DNA from 3 places in the Pantoea sp. Ae19-2 genome. Region 3 is predicted to be linked to each of the others. Evidence: predicted binding sites of a transcription regulator. Region 3 holds the regulator's gene; each other region holds the start of a gene.
What was found. Region 3 encodes PhoB, which activates phosphate uptake and scavenging genes when phosphate is short. Its sites were predicted from a motif close to CTGTCATAAAACTGNCNNAT; they were not measured.

Region 1 (4,692 bases), on a different contig from region 3:
ATTGCGTCATGGTTTATTCATTCAGATAGCGAAACAGGAAATCGGCCGTCAGGCCTCAGCGCAAGCCGAGGAAGTCGACAATCTGTGTGAAATAATCTTCGAAGCCCGTGAAGGCATGATTGCCACCGGGTTTCACCGTCTGGCGGCAGAGCGCGTAGTAGGCTACGGCCTGGCGGTAATCAAGCACCTCATCGCCCGTTTGTTGCAGCAGCCAAATCAGGTCTGGCGCTTCCAACGGGTCAATCTGCATGACTTTCAGATCGTAAATATGGCGTGACTCTAGCACATATTGCTGCCCGGTGTAGGGGTTCTCGTTTTTACCAAGGTAACCCACAAGCAGCTCAAAAGGGCGAACCGCCGGGTTAACCACCACCGCAGGCAGCGTAAAGCACTGCGAAAGCCAGGTCGCGTAATAACCGCCGAGGGAAGACCCCACAATGCCCAGTGGCTCTCCTCCACGTTTGAGCACCAGCGACTCTAGCAGCTCGGAAGCCTCTGCCGGATAAGGCGGTAACTGAGGCACAATCATCTCAATTTCAGGATGATGCTGAGCCAACCACGCCTTAAAACGGGTCGCTTTTGCGGAGGCCGGAGAGCTATTAAACCCGTGCAGATACAGTAACGCAGGCATTAATAACCCTCAGAAGCCGTATCAGGGCTGAATTTACCGCTTTGCAGACGGCAAACTTCCGTCGTCAGGCTGCCGTCAGGATAAAGATCGAGCCAGCGCCACCCCGGCTCAATGGTGTCGAGCGTGAAATTGGCGCAGTGAGGTTTGAACTGGACGCATGTCGAAGGCGTGGCCAGCATTCTGCGACCGTTCCAGTCGAGATCCAGTTCCTGATGAATGTGCCCACAAAGCAGCGTTTTCACCTGCGGCCAGGGCTTAAGCACGGCATCCAGTGCGGCAGCATTGCGCAGGCTGTGCTGATCCAGCCAGCTACAACCCGCAGGAAGAGGATGATGATGCAGCAAAAGTAGGGTGTGGCGCTCTGGAGCCGCAGCCAGCTGACGCTCAAGCCATTCCAGCTGATAGTCGCTCAGTTCACCGTGGGGAACGCCAAAGACCTGGCTGTCCAGCAGCAAGATTTGCCAGCGATCGCCGATATAAACGCGCTTGGCCGGAGAAATACCCGCTTCCTGCAGAGCGTTAAACATTGCAGGCTGAAAATCGTGGTTACCCGGCAGCCAAACGCAAGGCGCAGAAATGCTGGAGACTCCTTCAGCAAAATGCTGATAAGCCTCCACGCTGTGATCCTGGGCCAAATCCCCGGTTGCCACCAGTAAGTCGCAGGCACGCTGTTCGGCCAGAATAGCGGTCAAGACCGCCTGATAGCTCTTCCAGGTATTAATCCCGAGCAGCGTTTCGTTCTTTCCAGCGAACAAATGGGTATCGGTTATTTGCAATATCCTGATTCGGCCTCCATCGGCCACAGGAAGGGTTAACAGGCTTTCCAAATGGTGTCCTTAGGTTTCACGCACTCACTACCCACCACACTTAAGCTGCTGATATCCAGGCGGCAGCTCGATTCATTCAGGGTATCAATATCATCCATTTATTCAGGGCGTTGTGCCGTTAACCGTCCTCAACCCTAAAAAAACTAGGTATACACAGGCACGGCCATTGCTCCATGCGCTAAACAGTAGCGCAGCCAATCAGCAAGAAACTGGTTAATTTGATGCTTTTCGTCGCGTTGATGCAACTTTTTATTCGGATAATCATATCGCGCTTTGAAGCGAAAGATCTGCTGGCTTGAACACACTTCCGCGACCATCGCGTCGTGATACAGCCTGACCGACATTGACGGCAGGCTCCAGTAACTCACCGAGGGGTGCGTTTGTTCTATTTCCACCAGGGTGGTATAACGTGTTGATTCTGAAATAGTTAATCGATATCTGGCGCTATTAACCTGATAGGTTACCGTTTCGCCCGCCGCATCATTTTTCGGCAGCAGGCGGCGCAGCTGCGCGAAGTTGGTTTCGCACAAACGCATCATTTCGGGGAAGTCAGGGGTATAGCGCTTCATAATCAGTGATTCCACTCTTTTCTTAGTTGCTCATAATGCAGCTGCAGCCATTGCAAAGCGATGACCGTTGCCGCGTTGTCGATGCTCCCCTCTTCGACACACTGGTAAGCCTGCTCCCGGCTCACCACATGAACACGAATATCTTCGTTTTCTTCCACCAGGCCATGAATACCTTTGGCCTGAGTGGCATCCACTTCGCCGACTAAAATAGACAACCTTTCGCTGGTGCCGCCGGGGCTGGCTAAATAGCTCAGAACCGGTTTGGTTCGGCCCACAGCAAGGCCAGCTTCTTCTACGGCTTCACGACGCGCAACATCTTCTACGCTTTCGCCCTCTTCAATCATGCCGGCGATCATTTCTAACAGCCATGGGGTTTCGCTGGTGTCCCAGGCGGCGATACGAATCTGCTCTATCAGCACGACTTCATCACGCACAGGGTCATAGGGTAGCAGTACCGCAGCGTGACCGCGTTCAAAAATTTCGCGCCTGACTTCGCCACTCATTTCGCCGTTGAATAAACGATGACGAAAACGATAAAGATCGAGTGAAAAAAAGCCACGATAAAGCGTTTCCCGTGCAATAATTTCTACATCCTTTTTGGCGAAAGTAGCCGCTAGCTTTTCTGACTTGTTCATAGATGATGTCCTGATGACAAATGGGCGCTGGCCGGGCGATTTCAACCCTGCGTAACTGCCCTTTCAATTTTGATGTGGTAGATTGGTGAAAATTAAGGTAGATGGCACTTTACGCCAACCTGCCCGGCTGACGGAATCTGTAGAATCGGCGATCATCTTTGACTCCTGTCGGCGTTAAACAAAATAATTCTGCTTCACAACAAGGAATGCAAATGAAGAAACTGCTCCCCATTCTTATCGGTCTGAGCCTAACGGGTTTCAGCGCCATGAGCCAGGCAGAAAACCTGCTGCAGGTTTATCAACAGGCGCGCACCAGCAACCCGGACCTGCGTAAATCCGCTGCTGACCGTGACGCCGCATTCGAAAAAATTAATGAAGCACGCAGCCCATTACTGCCACAGCTGGGCCTGGGTGCAGATTACACCTACGGTAACGGTTTCCGCGACTCTAACGGTATTAACTCCAACACGACCAGCGCAACGTTACAGCTGACGCAAACCATTTTTGATATGTCGAAATGGCGCGCACTGAGCCTGCAGGAAAAAACCGCAGGGATTCAGGACGTCAGCTTCCAGACCGATCAGCAGTCTCTGATCCTGAACACGGCCACAGCCTATTTCAACGTGCTGAGCGCCATTGACGCGCTTTCCTATACTGAAGCGCAGAAACAGGCCATTTACCGCCAGTTGGATCAAACGACTCAGCGCTTTAACGTAGGCCTGGTCGCCATCACTGACGTGCAGAACGCCCGCGCGCAGTACGACACCGTGCTGGCGAACGAAGTCACCGCCCGTAATAACCTGGACAACGCGGTGGAATCACTGCGTCAGGTCACCGGGAACGACTATCTGAGCCTGGCTTCTCTGAACGTAGACGGTTTCAAAACCACCAAGCCAGATGCGGTCAACAACCTGCTAAAAGATGCTGAAAAACGCAACCTTAGCCTGCTTCAGGCTCGTCTGAGCCAGGATCTGGCGCGCGAACAAATTCGCCTGGCTGAAGATGGTCATCTGCCGACGCTGAGCCTGAACGCATCCAGCGGCGTCACTAACAGCAGCTACAATGGTTCTAAAACTTCCGGCAATTCTCAGTATGACAACAGCTATAAAGGGCAGAACCAGGTTGGCCTGAGCTTCTCCCTGCCGCTGTACCAGGGTGGCCAGGTTAACTCTCAGGTTAAACAGGCTCAGTACAACTTTGTGGGTGCCAGCGAGCAGCTGGAAAGCGCGCACCGCAGCGTGGTACAGACCGTGCGTTCCTCCTTCAACAACGTGAATGCCTCTATCAGCACCATCAACGCTTATAAACAGGCCGTGGTGTCTGCGCAAAGCTCCCTTGATGCGATGGAAGCCGGTTACTCGGTGGGTACCCGTACTATCGTTGACGTGCTGGATGCGACCACCACGCTGTATAACGCCAAACAGCAACTCTCCAGCGCTCGTTATAACTACCTGATTAACCAGCTGAATATTAAATCAGCGTTGGGTACGTTGAACGAGCAAGATCTGATTGCGCTGAACAATACGCTGGGCAAACCGGTTTCAACCTCTGCGGACAGCGTTGCGCCGGAAAACCCAGAGCAGGATGCCCGCGCTGACGGTTACAACACCGCGCCAGCGACGGCTTCCACTAAGGCAACTCATGCCACTCCGGCTGCGGCCACCAGCGGGAAAAAAGCGAACCCATTCGCTAATTAATCGCCGGAATGCCAACGAAAGGGGCGTATTTTTACGCCCCTTTTTTTCTGTCTCGCGTTTGAACGTAAGGCAACGTAAAGATCTCCTGCCAACAGGCCAACATCGCTTCAATTTCAACCGCTCATCCCCTATCCTTAGCACCAAACCTACTGGGCTCAGGACTGATTAAATGAAACGGACAAAAAATATAAATCATTCATCGTTCCGCAAAAGCTGGAACGCACGCCATTTAACGCCGGTGGCGTTGGCGGTCACCGCCGTCTTTATGCTGGCCGGCTGTGAACAAAGCGACGAAACCGTCTCAATGTACCAAAACGCGGACGACTGCTCGCA
Region 2 (4,692 bases), 2.6 Mb from region 3:
TCGCCAGTTCGCGTTCAATCTGCAGATGAGGGATCATACAGCAGGTCGAGCCCTGCCGGGCCATCTGCACAAACGCTTCGGACGAGTTGACGATGTGGCAGGGAACGCTACCCGGTGATAAATCGAAATTCTGCTGCAAAAAGGCCTGATGCATATCATCCAGGTGATCAAATGCCACGGCTGGCGCTTTAAGCAGGGCGGAACGCGTTACACCATTGGGGAAAAAGCGCTCTGCAAAATCCTTTGACGCCACAAACAAATAATCCAGCGCACCCAGTTGATCCACCAGACAGCTGGGTAGCGGCTGCGGTTGAATACTGACTGCGCCAACCACTTCGCCTAGTCTCAGACGCTCTTGAGTGCGGGTTTCATCCTCAACCTGAAGGTTCAGGCGCACAGGCGAATCGGCCAGTACGTCTTTTAATGCCGGTAACAGCCACGTTGCCAGACTGTCGGCGTTGACCGCCAGCGACAGCAGTAGCGGCGTCGTGCCGCTGTTCTCATCGCCCAGCCACTCTTCCTCCAGTAACTCAACCTGGTGCAGAAGTGCGAGCAGCTTTTGCCCCTGTTCAGTGGGACGAGGCGGTACCGTACGAACTAATAACGGCTGACCAAACAGATTTTCCAACTGTTTAATGCGTTGCGAGACGGCAGACTGCGTAATGCAAAGTTTTTGTGCGGCACGTTCAAATCCGCGTTCACGTATCACTGCGTCCAGCGCCTGAAGCGTTCTGTAGTCCGGGCGTTTCATTATTTTTCTCTCTCCTTCAGGATGGACGTTACTATGCCACAAATATTCCAACGGAAATGTCAGCGATATTTTTGTGGGCTGGCTTCCAAAGCATTAAATCCGCCCAATGCATCCGAGCATTTTCAGCAAGCCTTGCTTTATACTACGCGCATTTCCTTATCGCACAGGTTCTAAACATATCATGACCCAGGATGAACTGAAAAAAGCTGTTGGTTGGGCCGCACTGGATTATGTGCAGCCCGGTACTGTCGTCGGCGTCGGTACGGGTTCTACGGCCGCTCACTTTATTGATGCGCTCGGCAGCATTAAACATCAGATTGAGGGGGCCGTATCCAGTTCCGAAGCGTCGACGCAAAAGCTAAAAAGCCTGGGCATTCAGGTGTTTGATTTGAACGAGATTGATGATCTGGCCATCTATGTCGACGGTGCCGATGAAATTAACCCACAAATGCAGATGATCAAAGGGGGCGGTGCTGCCTTAACTCGCGAGAAAATCGTCGCGGCGGTCGCCAAAAAGTTTATCTGTATCGCCGACGCATCCAAAGAAGTGGACGTGCTTGGACGCTTCCCGTTGCCGGTTGAAGTTATCCCGATGGCGCGAAGCTATGTCGCGCGTGAACTGGTGAAGCTGGGCGGTTTGCCGGAATATCGTCAGAATGTGGTGACTGACAACGGTAATATCATTCTTGATGTGCACAATCTGCGTATTCTCGATCCCATTGAGCTGGAAAAAACGATTAATGCCCTGCCTGGCGTTGTCACCGTGGGGCTGTTCGCCACGCGTGGCGCAGATGTCGCATTGATTGGCGGACCTGACGGTGTCAAAACCCTCAAAAAATAAAGCACCGGGCGCACAACAGGGCGCCCGCTTTTTTTGATTTAAAAAAACTTTTCTCACCAGACTGAAATTTGGTGACTTATGTCACATAACCGTCATCGGCAGCGGGTTCGTTCTTCTCGATGCGGCCAACCCACGATTTTGTCTGGCAAAGTACGTCCTCTGAGCCCTGCCATGCTGGCGGTCAGGCAATCGTTTGTATTGCCGCAGGCGATTTTTTTGATATTTTGACAGACGGCTGACTGCGTTCAGTCCTCGTTGAATTCTGAATAGGGTTGGGAAATGGCAAAGGTATCACTGGAAAAAGACAAAATTAAGTTCCTGCTGGTGGAAGGTGTCCATCAGAGCGCGCTGGAAAATCTTCGTGCTGCAGGTTACACCAATATTGAATTCCACAAAGGCGCACTGGATGCCGAGGCGTTAAAAGCTTCCGCTCGCGATGCGCATTTTATCGGTATCCGTTCCCGTTCCCAACTGACCGAAGAGATTTTTGCCGCTGCAGAAAAACTGGTGGCGGTGGGCTGTTTCTGTATCGGAACGAATCAGGTTGATTTAAATGCCGCAGCGAAACGCGGTATCCCGGTTTTTAACGCACCTTTCTCAAATACGCGCTCTGTGGCCGAGCTGGTTATTGGCGAGATGCTGCTGATGCTGCGCGGTGTTCCGGAAGCGAATGCCAAAGCGCACCGTGGTATCTGGAATAAAATCGCCAAGGGCTCTTTTGAAGCGCGCGGTAAAAAGCTGGGTATCATTGGCTATGGCCATATCGGTATGCAACTGGGCGTGCTGGCAGAAAGTCTGGGCATGCACGTTTACTTCTATGACATCGAAAACAAGCTGCCGTTGGGCAACGCATCACAGGTTCGTAGCCTGACGCAGTTGCTAAATATGAGTGACGTTGTCAGCCTGCATGTCCCGGAAACCGCCTCTACGCAAAATATGATTTCTGCCAATGAGCTGGCGCAGATGAAGCCTGGCGGCCTGCTGATAAACGCCTCACGCGGCACCGTGGTAGATATTCCTGCACTGTGCGAAGCGCTGGCCAGCAAGCAGGTTGGTGGCGCTGCGATTGATGTGTTCCCTGTAGAGCCGGCGACCAACAGCGATCCGTTTGTTTCCCCACTGAGCGAATTCGACAACGTTATCCTGACGCCGCACATCGGGGGATCGACGGAAGAAGCGCAGGAGAATATCGGGATTGAAGTCGCGGGCAAGCTGGCGAAATATTCGGATAACGGTTCAACGCTGTCCGCCGTCAATTTCCCGGAAGTGTCATTGCCGATGCACGGCATTAGCGCCAGTCGTCTGCTGCATATTCACGAAAACCGTCCGGGCGTTCTCACCGCGATCAACCAGATTTTCGCTGAACAAGGCATCAACATTGCCGCTCAGTACCTGCAAACCTCTCCGATGATGGGTTATGTGGTCATCGACATTGATGCTGAGCACGAACTGGCAGAGAAAGCTCTGCAGCTGATGAAGGCGATTCCGGGAACGATTCGCGCCCGCCTGCTTTATTGATCCCACGCTGTCACCTACCCGGGCACACAAGCATGCCCGGGTTTATTCATCCCATAGCCACAGTTTTGATGGCGTCAGCACGGCCGGCAAAGGAATGTCCCACGCCGCTGTAGGCAGCGCGTCAACCCGCTGACAGTCATGAGCGATGCCCACCGGTAAAAACCCATGCTGTTTCCAGTTCTGTAAGGTGCGATCGTAGAAGCCGCCCCCCATTCCTAAACGCTGTCCGGCGCGATCAAACGCCACCAGCGGTACCATCATTACGTCCAGTTCATCCAGCGTGATCAGATGGCGGATATCCAGTGGGGGTTCGGGAATGCGCAGTTTATTTTGGATTAACTGTGTTTCTGGCGTATAGCGCAGAAAAAGCAGATGGCCCGCTGCGAAGGGGTGCAGAACCGGCAGGTAAACCCGTTTGTTTTGCTGCCACAGCCTGGCGATAAGCGGTCGTGTATTGATTTCGCCATCAACAGACAAAAACAGTGCCACGTTGTTGGCATCGGCCAGTGGTGCAAAGTTGATCGCATGTTGGGCGAGTTGTTCGGCTGCCGCATGTTGCTGCTCAGCGCTCAGAGCGCGACGTAGGTGGCGAACGTGCTGACGGATGTCCTGACGCAGTACTAAAGAGGGTGCTGACATGGTGTCCCCCAGACAAAGTCGCTTAAGCGACGCATTATATCATGCCTGGTGGGAGGTAATGCAGTACGACCAGAAAGGAGATCTCCGAGATGCCGCCGTAGGCTGTAACCCTTGAACCCTTGGTTCAAGGTGAACATGCCGTCGCAACCATCAGGCTTCTCGGACGGACCGAGCATGCTCACAGGTTGCGGAGCGTCACATTCTGTTGGTATGAAATATCGGCTCAGGGGACTGGCCCACTTGCAAACATCTCAGAGAAAATTGACTTCACCGTTAGTGTAGCACACTGACCATGAAGTGTTATTCGAACTTCGCATCCTGGCGGTCGGTTATGCGACCTTGCTCAACTAAAGCCTGTTCAATGGTCTGCTGTAACATACGGATTCGTTGTTCCATGTTAGCAGCATAGTCACGCGTCTTACCTTTCTCTTGTGCCAGTTCATGGCAAATGTTTAACGCGGCAATGAACACCAGTTGCTCTGTATTTGTGACTCTAGTGCGAACTTTTAAATCTTGCAACCGTTGATTGAGATCTTCTGCTGCCGCGTTCAGCGCATCTTGCTGTTCAGGCGGACAATTCACTCTCAAAGAACGACCAAAAATTTGTAAATCTACCGGTTGTGCAGACATGCCACCTTCCTGACTGATTACCTGGCTCGCCATTCCCCTTAGCCTTCAATGGCCTGGGAGGCGGGCAACTATATAGACCTGAGAAATAAGATACAACCCCTTTTCTGGAAACCTTGAGGCAGCTAGTGGTAGCATACCACGAACTCTTACAGCCAACGACGATGAAAAATGATGTCTTCACAGAACGCAACCCCCGATTACAACGCGCTGGCGGCGGCGCTCTCACAGCATGGCGTGGGCATGACGCCTGCGGAAATGCACGGCTTACTCAGCGGCATCTTATGTGGCGGTAACGCGGATAACAGCTGGAAAA
Region 3 (4,692 bases):
CGCCGCGTTGGCGGCCTGACGGGCGGCGTTCACCTGTTCAGCATCCGCGCTCAGCTGCTGTGCCAGCTGCAGCCACTGCTGCTGCCGCTGAGCGGTGTCAAACTGACGGCTGAGTTGCTGCTCGGCCTCAGTCAGGGCTGCCTGCTGTTGCTGCAGCCCGGCGCGGGTCGCCTCATCAAGCAGTGCCATGCCGCCTGCCCGACTGCGCATCAGTTCCAGCGCATTTTTGGCTTCTTTATGGCGCTCAAACGCGGCCATGGAAACCAGCCCGTAAATTTCCGTTCCGGTCAGCTCTTCCAGCAGCTCTGCGCGCTCATTCGCTTTGGCGTTAAGAAATGCGGCGAACTGGCCCTGTGACAGCATCATTGAACGGGTAAAACGTTCAAAATCCAGGCCGCTAAGCGTTTCGGTAAGCTTGAGCTTGTCGCCCACTTTGTCTGCAACGATCTGATTATCTGCGCAGCGAGCCAGCTCGACGCGGGGAGCCTGCAGTTTGCCGTCGGCCGTGCCTCGTGCGCGGTTCTGGCTCCAGAATGCCCGCCAGGCCTCACCTTTGATTTCAAACTCGACTTCGGCCAGGCACTCGGCGCAGTCGCGCGTCATCAGCGGGTTGTGGCCCTGAGAAATCGCACCCAGGCGCGGCGTCTGGTGATACAGCGCCAGGCAGATAGCGTCCAGTAAGGTGGTTTTACCGGCACCTGTCGCGCCGGTAATGGCAAACAGACCATTACTGGCGAAAGGTTCGGTGCGAAAATCGATAAACCATTCTCCTTTCAGCGCATTCAGGTTTTTGAATCGCAGCGTGAGGATCTTCATGGGTTCGCCTCCAGGTCGGCCAGCGTCTGCTTAAACAGGGTCGTGACCTGGGCGATCTGCTTGTCATCAAGCTCCTCATTAAGCGCCAGGCGTCGGGCAAAAACCTCTTCGACCTTAAGTTCGCTCAGGGTTTCGTTATCCGTTTGCGCCAGGCTGTGCTGGCGCTGTTCACGACTGCGGCGTAACAGCAGCACTTCCACCGGTAAATCTGCCGTTAGCGCTTCAACCTGGCGCTGCAGATCGCTTAAGTACTCTTGGGTGGTGACTTCTATATCGAGCCAGACCGGCTTCTCTCCGCTGGGAGGGGAAAGGTGAGCGAGCTGCTCACTGATTTGCGCCAGGGAGCCTTTAAGCATCTGCATCGGCTGGAAGGTGGGAACCGGCAGGGTCAGGGTTTCCAGGCCGTGCGGTCTGAAAGTCAGCAGACAGACACTTTTTTCGCTGCCCAGCTCGTCAAAGCTCAGCGGAATAGGGGAGCCGCTGTAGCGAATATGGTCGCTGTTCGCGACGCGCTGAGCGCGATGAATATGTCCAAGGGCGATGTAATCGGCCGGCGGAAACGCCGAGGCAGGAAACGCATCCAGCGTGCCGATGTAGATATCGCGCACGGAGTCACTTTTGCTGACGCCAAGGGCGGTAAGGTGGCCGGTCGCCACGATCGGCAGGGACATGTTCAGCGCCTGTGCCGCCGCAAAGCTGCGCTGATAATGGGCGCTGATGGCCTCCAGCAGGCTGAGCTGTTTATCCCGTCCAGACTGACCGGCCTGGCTGCGCATAATGTCGCGCGGGCGCAGATAGGGAATCGCGCACAGCAGCGCGCCGGGTTCACCCTGACGGGTTGTCAGGATCATGACGTCGTCACTCTCCTGCGGCGTGGCAACGACCCGGGTGTTCAGACAGGCCAGCAGTTCGCGCGATTCATTCAGCGTTGCCACCGAGTCATGATTGCCCGCCAGCACCACCAGTTGACAGCCGCTGGGCTGTAACGCCACCACGAAGCGGTTAAACATTTCACGCGCATAGCTGGGCGGCGTACCGGTATCAAACAGGTCACCCGCCACAATCAGCGCATCGACCTGATGCTGTTCGATCTGTATTAACAGCCAGTCAAGAAAGGCCTGGTGCTCGGCGGCGCGGCTCTTGTTATAGAAGAACTGCCCCAGGTGCCAGTCCGCGGTGTGAATAATGCGCATAAAACTCCCTGCCAAATCGATTTGCCCGGCAATTATACTGGCTCAGTCACTAAAGCCACAAAACATGTCGTCATGTTGTCATAAATGGTTGTTGCAGGCCGGTTTTTATGGCTAACTTTTTCATAAAAGTGTCACAAAACTGACGCATAATGGCGCCGCAAATATCAGTGAAAGCCGTCCTACCTGCAGGAGTAATAATGGCTAAGCGCATTTTAGTTGTGGAAGATGAAGCTCCAATCCGTGAAATGTTATGTTTCGTACTGGAACAAAACGATTATCAGCCGATTGAGGCAGAAGATTATGACAGCGCCGTCAGCAAGCTGATTGAACCCTGGCCTGACCTGATCCTGCTGGACTGGATGTTACCCGGCGGCAGCGGCATACAATTTATTAAACATCTTAAGCGTGAAGCCATGACGCGTGATATACCGGTCATGATGCTCACCGCGCGCGGCGAGGAAGAAGATCGTGTACGCGGACTGGAAGTCGGTGCCGATGACTACATCACCAAACCGTTTTCCCCGAAAGAGCTGATGGCGCGAATTAAAGCCGTTATGCGTCGTATTTCGCCGATGGCGGTAGAAGATGTGATCGAAATGCAGGGCCTGAGCCTGGATCCCTCTTCGCATCGCGTGATGTCAGAAACCACACCGCTGGAAATGGGGCCGACAGAATACAAGCTGCTGCATTTCTTTATGACCCATCCTGAACGTGTTTACAGCCGTGAGCAGTTACTCAATCATGTCTGGGGCACTAACGTCTATGTTGAAGATCGTACGGTTGACGTTCATATTCGTCGTTTACGTAAGGCGCTGGAACTGACCGGCCACGATCGCATGGTACAAACCGTACGCGGAACAGGTTATCGTTTCTCTGCCCGCTTTTAAACGGAGCTTTAACCGTGCTGGAACGCCTCTCCTGGAAGAGATTACTGTCCGAACTGGTGCTGGCGTGTCTGCCTGCGCTGGTGCTCGGCCTGCTGTTCGGCTATTTGCCGTGGCTGCTGTTACTGAGCGTAGTCGGTATTTTACTGTGGCATTTTTACAACCTGATGCGCCTGTCTCACTGGCTGTGGCTGGATCGCACGATGACGCCACCGTCCGGACAGGCCAGTTGGGAACCGCTGTTTTACGGGTTGTATCAAATGCAACTGCGCAACCGGCGGCGGCGGCGCGAATTAGGTAATCTGATTAAGCGGTTTCGCAGCGGCGCGGAGTCGCTGCCGGACGCCGTGATACTTACCACCGAAGAGGGCACTATTTTCTGGTGCAACGGCCTGGCCCAGCAGCACCTGGGGCTGCGCTGGCCAGAAGATAACGGGCAAAATATCCTTAATCTGCTGCGTTATCCTGAATTTTCTCGCTATCTGCGGCAACGTGATTTCGATAAGCCGCTTACGCTGGTGCTGAATAACCAGCACCACATGGAATTCCGTGTGATGCCCTACAGCGAAGGCCAGTGGCTGATGGTGGCTCGCGACGTAACCCAGATGCATCAGCTTGAAGGGGCACGGCGAAACTTCTTTGCCAACGTCAGCCATGAACTGCGCACGCCTTTAACGGTGCTTCAGGGCTATCTGGAAATGATGAATGACTCCGTCATGAATCAGCGCTCACGGGACAAAGCGTTGCACACCATGTCGGAGCAAACCCGGCGAATGGATAGCCTGGTCAAACAGCTCCTGACGCTGTCGCGCATCGAGGCGGCTCCGGCCATTAATCTGAAAGAAAAGGTTGATGTACCGGTTATGCTCAAACTCCTGCAGCATGAAGCTGAAACCCTGAGCGGCGGACGTCACGCCATCCATTTTCATACCGATCCTCACCTGAAAGTGTTTGGCAATGATGAACAATTACGCAGTGCTATCTCCAACCTGGTCTACAACGCGGTGAACCACACGCCCGAGGGGACGCGCATTGATATCAGCTGGCTGCGCAGCAAGCAGGGCGCGGTATTTACAGTCTGTGATAACGGCCCCGGCATTCCACCTGAGCACATCCCGCGCCTGACAGAGCGGTTTTATCGGGTGGATAAAGCGCGTTCACGTGCGACCGGCGGCAGCGGTCTTGGGCTGGCCATCGTGAAGCATGCGCTCAGCCATCACAATGCGCGGCTGGAGATCACCAGCATCCCGCACCAGGAAACCTGTTTTACCTTTACCCTGGCACCACGGTTGATTGTGACTAACGGGATGCAGGAGAATGCGGTTCATTAACTGCTGACGGACCGGAACGATGCGCCTTCTTTTTTTGCTGTTCTTTTCTCTCTTGCCTGCCTTGGTGCAGGCACAGCCTATGATGCTTTCAGGCAATCTCAGCAGCGCAGGCTCGGACACGCTCGGCTATCTGATGACCCTGTGGGGCGATGACTTTAGCCGTCAGTCACCCGGGGTAAATGTGCAGGTTCAGGCATCGGGCTCCTCAACGGCGCCAACCGCGCTGACAGCCGGATCCGTCCAGTTAGGGGCAATGAGCCGTCCCATGCAGGCGGATGAGCGCCAGGCGTTTGAGGCGCGATACGGATATCCTCCGTTGGCCGTGCCGGTAGCGATGGACGCGTTGGTGGTGGTGGTCAACCAGCGCAATCCGCTGACGTCCATCGATCCCCGCCAGCTTGATGCGTTGTTCTCCGTCACGCGTCTGTGTGGCGCAAACGAGGTGCCCGAACGCTGGGGCGATTTGGG

Region 1: a site for PhoB is predicted at 2,735-2,754, ahead of nudF (ADP-ribose diphosphatase). Genes of this name have one in related genera too.
Region 2: a site for PhoB is predicted at 1,671-1,690, ahead of serA (phosphoglycerate dehydrogenase). Genes of this name have one in related genera too.

What each region holds. Positions count from the first base shown of each region.
Region 1 is NZ_JBCHWE010000003.1:73,340-78,031, reverse strand. Features, by position in the region: gene parE (DNA topoisomerase IV subunit B) at 1-10, opposite strand, end outside; gene yqiA (esterase YqiA) at 56-631, opposite strand; gene cpdA (3',5'-cyclic-AMP phosphodiesterase) at 631-1,458, opposite strand; gene AAIE03_RS22565 (DUF1249 family protein) at 1,602-2,027, opposite strand; gene nudF (ADP-ribose diphosphatase) at 2,030-2,662, opposite strand; gene tolC (outer membrane channel protein TolC) at 2,875-4,359, shown strand; gene AAIE03_RS22550 (DUF1190 family protein) at 4,529-4,692, shown strand, end outside.
Region 2 is NZ_JBCHWE010000001.1:213,706-218,397, forward strand. Features, by position in the region: gene AAIE03_RS01020 (LysR family transcriptional regulator ArgP) at 1-751, opposite strand, end outside; gene rpiA (ribose-5-phosphate isomerase RpiA) at 933-1,592, shown strand; gene serA (phosphoglycerate dehydrogenase) at 1,872-3,110, shown strand; gene AAIE03_RS01035 (5-formyltetrahydrofolate cyclo-ligase) at 3,153-3,749, opposite strand; RNA gene ssrS (6S RNA) at 3,827-4,010, opposite strand; gene zapA (cell division protein ZapA) at 4,050-4,379, opposite strand; gene AAIE03_RS01050 (YecA/YgfB family protein) at 4,551-4,692, shown strand, end outside.
Region 3 is NZ_JBCHWE010000001.1:2,818,924-2,823,615, reverse strand. Features, by position in the region: gene AAIE03_RS13140 (AAA family ATPase) at 1-816, opposite strand, end outside; gene sbcD (exonuclease subunit SbcD) at 813-2,009, opposite strand; gene phoB (phosphate response regulator transcription factor PhoB) at 2,207-2,896, shown strand; gene phoR (phosphate regulon sensor histidine kinase PhoR) at 2,911-4,224, shown strand; gene AAIE03_RS13120 (PstS family phosphate ABC transporter substrate-binding protein) at 4,244-4,692, shown strand, end outside.